DNA from 2 places in the Streptomyces sp. NPDC015130 genome. Region 2 is predicted to be linked to the other one. Evidence: riboswitches for the same ligand, from Rfam matches in the RefSeq annotation. Region 2 holds a riboswitch; the other holds the start of a gene.

Region 1 (3,391 bases), on a different contig from region 2:
GCGACGACCACGGCCGGGGCCACGCCCGCCGCCGCGGACCCCTTCTACGCCTACGACGGCAGCGAGCCCCTGTCGTCGTTCGCGCCGGGCACCGTGCTGAAGACGCGGACGCTCCAGTACCACCTCGTCGGCATCGCCACGCCGCTGAAGGCGATCCAGCTGCTCTACCGCACCACCGACGCCCAGGGCCGCCCCTCGGCCAACGTGACCACGGTGGTGCGCAGCCTCACGGGCGACGGCGGCAAGGCCGTCTCCTACCAGTCGTTCTACGACTCGCTGAACCCGGAGGACGGACCGTCCCGCGCCGTCGCCGGCAACGTCTCCCTCGGCGGCGTCATCCCGAACGCCGAGGCCCTGTTCATGGCGCCGCTGCTCGCGAAGGGCTACACGCTCGTCATCCCCGACACCCAGGGGCAGCGGGCGAACTTCGCCGCGGGCCCCGAGTACGGGACCAACACCCTGGACTCGATCCGCGCCGCGACCCGGTCGGGGGAGACGGGCCTGAGCGCCGACACCAGGTTCGGTCTCATGGGCTACTCGGGCGGCGCGATCGCCACGAACTGGGCGGCCGCGATGGCACCGGCCTACGCGCCGGACGTGAACCGGCGGCTCGTCGGCTTCGCCGAGGGCGGCCTCCTCGTGGCCCCGGCGCACAACCTGAAGTACGTGGACGGGTCCCTCGTCTGGTCCGGCGTCATCCCCATGGCGCTCATCGGTGTCTCCCGCTCCTACGACATCGACCTGAAGCAGTACCTGAACGACTACGGCAAGCAGGTGTACGAGGAGCTGGAGCACGGTTCGATCCTCGACGCGCTCGGCCACTACCCCGGGCTGACCTGGAAGAAGATGGCGAAGCCGCAGCACGCCGACGCGAACTCGGTGCCCGGGTTCGTCGAGGCGGTCAACAGGATCAACCTCGGCTCGGCCGCCACCCCGACCGTCCCCGGGTTCATCGCCCAGGGCAACGGCGGCGTGCTGGAGGGGACCTTCGGCAACCCGCCGGGCATCGGCACCGGCGACGCGGTCATGGTCGCCGGGGACGTCCGGGCCCTGGCCAGGCAGTACTGCGCCACCGGCAACGACTCGATCGCGTACCGGCAGTTCAACCTGCTCAGCCACAACGGCGTGCCCCTCGTCTGGGCGCCGCTCGCGATCGACTGGCTCGACGACCGGTTCGCGGGCAGGCCGGCTCCGTCCGACTGCGGCGACATCCCGGCGGGCAACTCGCTCGCACCGGAGCAGCCGGTGCCGGCCCCCTGAGACCGAGCACGTAGAGTGGGCCCGGGCCGTGACTGGCGCTTGAGGTGGATCACCACCGGGGAGCGGCCCGGGCGGAGCGCACCCGAGCGGTGCGCCCGTGACGATGCCGTGCGCCTGGGCGAACCACCCCTCAGTTCCGACGCCCAGGAGTCACCATGTCCACCAGCACCGCCACGCTCATGGACGGCACCGCCCTCGCCCGCCGTACGGTCGAGGAGACCGCCGCGCGCGCCGCCGAGATCACCCGCCGCACCGGCGTCACGCCGTGTCTCGCGACCGTCCTGGTCGGGGCCGACCCGGCCTCCGTCACGTACGTGAAGATGAAGCAGAACCGCTGCGCGAAGGCCGGGATCCGCTCCAAGCACGTCGAACTGCCCGCCTCCACGACGACCGAGGAGCTCGTCGCCGCGATCACCGCGCTGTCGGAGGACCCCGAGGTCCACGGCATCCTCCTCCAGCACCCGGTCGGCCCGCACATCGACGAGCGCGCCGCCTTCGAGGCGATCGCCCCGGAGAAGGACGTCGACGGTGTCACCATGGCCTCCTTCGCCGCCATGGGCTTCGGCCTTCCCGGCTTCGTCTCCTGCACGCCGGGCGGCATCATGCGCCTCCTCGACGCCTACGACGTCGAGCTGAGCGGCAAGCGGGCCGTCGTCGTGGGGCGCAGCGCCATCCTCGGCAAGCCGGCCGGCCTGCTCCTCCTGGGCCGCGACGCCACCGTCACCTACTGCCACTCCCGTACCGAGGACCTCTCCTCCGTCATGCGGGAGGCCGACATCCTGGTGGCGGCCGTCGGCAAGCCGAACTTCATCAAGGGCGAGGACATCAAGCCCGGCGCCGTCGTCGTCGACGCCGGCTACAACCCGGGCAACATCGGCGACGTCGACTTCGCCTCCGCCGCCGAGCGTGCCTCCCTCATCACCCCGGTCCCCGGCGGCGTCGGCCCGATGACCATCGCCGTACTGCTCGCCCAGACCGTCGAGGGCGCGGAGCGCCAGCTCGGTCTGTAAGGGGCGAGTCCCCGGGGCGCCGCGACGGCGCCCCGGCAGGGGCGGGGGGCATTCTGGTGATCATCGGACAAGATGCCCCCAGGGGTGCTCGATCATGGTCACGATTCTGTACAGGCCGTACTCGACGGCCCCTGATCACTCGCATCACGGCCGCCGACAGGCAACCCTGGTGACTGTGCCGCACCAGCCGACCACCCCTCCACCGCCGGACCGCCGACCCGCCGAGCAACCCTCGGCCGAGCCCAGGTCCACCGAGCCGCACTCCACCGAGCCGCACTCCACCGAGCCGCACTCCACCCGGCCCTTCTCCACCGAGGCCGGTTCCACCGAGCCGTTCTCCACGGACGCCGGTTCCACCGAGCCCTTCTCCACGGACACCGATTCCAGCGAGCGGCCCACCGCTCCGGCGTGGTCGCGTGTCGTACGCCTCGGCGCGGCCCGGCCGGGACCGGCCGCGCGGCACGCCCGCTGGTTCGGTGTGCCGCTCGTCCCGCTCTTCCTGGCCGCGGTGGTCGTGGGCGGGGTCATGACCGTCGGCGGCGGGGACGAGTTCGAAGGAGGGGCCGACGGCGGCGGCCCGGTGGCCGGCCCGTCGCCGGTCGTCACCGCCGACGAGGACGCCGCCGCACCCGCCACTCCCAGCCGCGGCGCGCCGACGTCCGGCACGCCTTCGTCCGGCCCGCCCGCGACGCGCGGCCCCGTGGCCGACACGCCGACGCACACGGCCCCCGGCCGGCGCCACGGCCCGCAGGAGAGCAGCACCTCCCCGGAGTCCTCGCGCACCGCGAGCACCGCGCCGACGACCGAGCCGTCCCCTCCCACGGCCCCGCCGTCGACACGTTCCCCCGCCAGGCCCGTCTCCTTCGAGGCCCTGCGGGTGGGGGACTGCTTCGACATCGACCGCGCCACGCCGGGCACGGCACTCCGCCGAGACTGCGACACGCCGCACGACGCCGAGCTCGTCACCCGGCCGCGCCTGACCGGCACGTACGCCGACGACGCGGAGGTACGCGCGGCGGCCACGGAACTCTGCCGCGCACCCCTCCGCGACAAGGCCGCCCGGCAGCCGCTCGGCACCCGCTGGACGACCTTCGTCCAGTACCCCTACCGCAACAGCTACC
Region 2 (3,391 bases):
CCTGCAGGAGCGTCAACGGCGGTGACGGCGCCACCGACGGCGACATGGACGTGGCCTACGGCCTGCTCCTCGCCGACAAGCAGTGGGGCAGCACCGGCACGTACAACTACAAGGACCTCGCGCTCAAGCACATCGCCGCGATCAAGAAGGACGAGCTCAACCCGACGACCAGGCTCCTCAAGCTGGGCGACTGGAGCAGCTCGGGCGACCAGTACTACTACATCTCCCGCACCTCGGACTGGATGGTCGACCACTTCCGCGCCTTCCGCACCGCCTCCGGCGACACCACCTGGGACGCCGTCCGCAGCGCGCACCAGACCCAGATCTCCCGTCTCCAGTCCACGTACGCCTCCGGCACCGGCCTGCTGCCCGACTTCGTCGTCGACACGAACACCACGCCCAGGCCCGCCCCCGGCCAGGTCCTGGAGGACCCGAACGACGGCGCGTACTGGTGGAACGCGTGTCGCACCCCGTGGCGCATCGCGGACGACGCGGTGACCAGCGGCGACGCCGGCTCGCTCGCGGCGGCGCGCAAGCTCAACAGCTGGATCAAGACGAAGACCGGGGGCGACCCGAACAAGATCGCCATCGGCTACAAGCTCAACGGCACCCAGATAGCGGCGGGCAGCGAGGCCGCCTTCTTCGCGCCGTTCGCCGTGGCGGCCATGACCGACCCCAGCAGCCAGGCCTGGCTCGACGCCCTCTGGAACAAGATGCTGGCCACCCCGGTCGACACGAGCAGCTACTTCTCGGCCAGCATCCAGCTCCAGGTCATGATCACGGCCTCGGGCAACCACTGGGTCCCGTAGGGGCGTTCCGCCCGGCCTCTCGCCGATCAGTGGTGGAAGAGCCTCAGCCCGGTGCGCGCGAGCGTGATCCCGTGCTCCCGGCAGGCGTCCTCGACGTCGGTGGAGCGGATCGACCCGCCGGGTTCGGCGACGGAGGTGACCCCGTGCCGGTGCGCGTGGTCGACGTTGTCCCGGAAGGGCAGCGCGCCGTCCGAGGCGAACGCCACCCCGGTCAGCTCCGCTAGGGCGTGTGGCGAAAGTCCCGCCTGCCCGACGGCGCCTGGCACGCACGCTCGCCGCGTTGTCGGGATCACCCCGATACATCCAGTATCGGGGCGACCCTCCGCCTTGCGATCGCACGCACCAGGCGCCGTCGGGCCCGCCCTTCGGGCGGCCGGCGCTACTTTCGCAACACGCCCTAGCCACCCGGCACGCTGCTCGTCGGTGAGATCGGGGGCGGGCACGGACAGGGCCCCGGACAGGCGTGCGCGCTCGTCCGGGGTGAGGTCGCCCTCGACGAACCGGATCTGCCAGTTGATCCGGTCCTGCCGGCGGACGCCCGGCCGGAAGGCGAGCGCGCGGACGGCGGGGTGGCGGCGCAGCCACCACGTGTCGGTCTTCGCGCCCGCCAGCCGGGTGCAGTCGACCCGGGACTGCCGCCCGGCGCCGATCCCCAGCGTCGCCCCGCCGCGCACGTAGCAGACGGAGTTGGACTGGGTGTGGCGCAGCACCGCGAGTCCGAGCAGCAGGTCCTCCGCGGCCGCCGTCGTGAGCTCACCGCAGACGAGGTCGTCCAGGAGGGCGGGGGAGAGCGGCACGTCGTCGCGCTGCTGGGTCAGGCGCATGCCGAACACCTCCCGGGCCTCCTGGCCCGGCGGGGTGAAGCTCTCCTCGGCCTCCATGACCAGGAAGCGGCCGCTCTTCTTCCGGCTGAGGGTCCCGACGGTGCCGGGTGCGTAGCCGGGGGCGATGACACCGTCGCAGACCACCCGGGTCAGCAGCTCGGCGAGCTCGGCGTCGACCGGGTGCGAGACGGCGGCGAAGTCGCCGTACGAGGACTTCGGATCGGCGTCACGGGCCCGCAGATAGGCGCTCGTGAGCGCGCCGACGCCGTCGCGGTCGACGCCGTACAGCTCGGCGGTCACCTCGTCGACCGGCCCGGCCACCGCCGCTCCGGCCGGTGAGACGTGCTTGAAGGAGGCGGCGGCCGGCCGGCCCAGGACACGGCTCGCCTCCCGGGCCAGCTGCCAGCCGTTCAGCGCGTCGAGGAGGTTGATGTAGGACGGGCTGCCGTTCACCACCCGGACCGGCCGGCTCCCGGGCTCCACCGGCACGGCGGTCGCCACCAGCTGCTGGGGATTGATGCCGTAACGCAGTTCCATCTGAGGACCTCCTGGGTCAGCGGGACATCACTGACGCAGGCGCCCAGGCGGTCGACGCGCACGCGGGGAAAGCGACCAACTGCCGCTCCCCGGTGGTGATCCACCTTCGCCAGTCGCGGCGGGCACGATGCTACCCGCGCGCCGGAAACGCGGCGCGCCGCACCCCCCCCGTTCGGGAGGTGCGGCGCGCCGCCGTGCTGTCGGTGCCGGGGATCAGACCGCCGGGACCGGGAAGGTCGGGTACTCCACGCCGGAGACGTGCTGGACGACCCGGATGACCTGGCACGAGTAGCCGAACTCGTTGTCGTACCACAGGTAGAGGATCGCGTTGTCGCCGTCGACCTTGGTCGCACCGGCGTCGACGATGGACGCGTGGCGCGAGCCGACGAAGTCCATCGAGACGGCGTCGGGGGCCGTGGTGAAGTCGATCTGGCGCTTCAGCGGCGAGTGCAGCGAGACGTCGCGGAGGTACTCCAGGACCTCGTCGCGGGTGGTCTCGCGGCCCAGGCGCAGGCTCAGGATGGCGATCGAGACGTCCGGGACGGGGACGCGGATCGAGCTGCCGGTGATGGGGGCCTTGAGGTCCGGCAGCGCCTTGGCGACGGCCGAGGCGGCACCGGTCTCGGTGATCACCATGTTCAGCGGCGCGGAGCGGCCGCGACGGTCGGCCTTGTGGTAGTTGTCGAGCAGGTTCTGGTCGTTCGTGAACGAGTGGACCGTCTCGACGTGGCCGCGGAGCACGCCGTACTCGTCGTCCATGGCCTTGAGCGGCGGGACGATCGCGTTGGTCGTGCAGGACGCGCAGGACAGGATCTTCTCGTCCGGCTTGACCGTGTCGTGGTTGACGCCGTGCACGATGTTGGGCACGTCGCCCTTGCCGGGCGCGGTGAGGACGACCTTGTCGATGCCGGGGCGCAGGTGCTTGGAGAGGCCCTCGCGGTCGCGCCACTTGCCGGTGTTGTCGATGAGGATCGCGTTGTCGATGCCGTACGCCGTGTAGTCGACCTCGGAGGGGTCGTTGGCGTAGATCACCTTGATCGTGTTGCCGTTGGCGACGATCGTGCTGTTCGCCTCGTCGACCGTGATCGTGCCCTGGAACTGGCCGTGGATCGAGTCGCGGCGCAGCAGCGAGGCGCGCTTGACGAGGTCCTGCTCGCCACCGCCGCGGACGACGATCGCGCGCAGCCGCAGACCGTTGCCGGAGCCGGCCTTCTCGATGAG

What was found. A riboswitch is a leader RNA that binds a small molecule or an ion and turns the genes downstream of it on or off. The one in region 2 is predicted to bind ZMP and ZTP.
Region 1: linked by a shared signal. The riboswitch ahead of ACF08F_RS32800 (bifunctional 5,10-methylenetetrahydrofolate dehydrogenase/5,10-methenyltetrahydrofolate cyclohydrolase) and the one ahead of ACF08F_RS28675 (phosphoribosylaminoimidazolecarboxamide formyltransferase) in region 2 are both predicted to bind ZMP and ZTP.

What each region holds. Positions count from the first base shown of each region.
Region 1 covers NZ_JBIBVC010000021.1:39,270-42,660, reverse strand. Annotated here, with positions in the region: gene ACF08F_RS32805 (lipase family protein) at 1-1,260, shown strand, start outside; ZMP/ZTP riboswitch at 1,279-1,387, shown strand; gene ACF08F_RS32800 (bifunctional 5,10-methylenetetrahydrofolate dehydrogenase/5,10-methenyltetrahydrofolate cyclohydrolase) at 1,416-2,270, shown strand; gene ACF08F_RS32795 (hypothetical protein) at 2,446-3,391, shown strand, end outside.
Region 2 covers NZ_JBIBVC010000016.1:112,500-115,890, forward strand. Annotated here, with positions in the region: gene ACF08F_RS28670 (glycosyl hydrolase family 8) at 1-809, shown strand, start outside; gene ACF08F_RS28675 (phosphoribosylaminoimidazolecarboxamide formyltransferase) at 836-2,170, opposite strand; ZMP/ZTP riboswitch at 2,205-2,297, opposite strand; gene ACF08F_RS28680 (glyceraldehyde-3-phosphate dehydrogenase) at 2,384-3,391, opposite strand, start outside.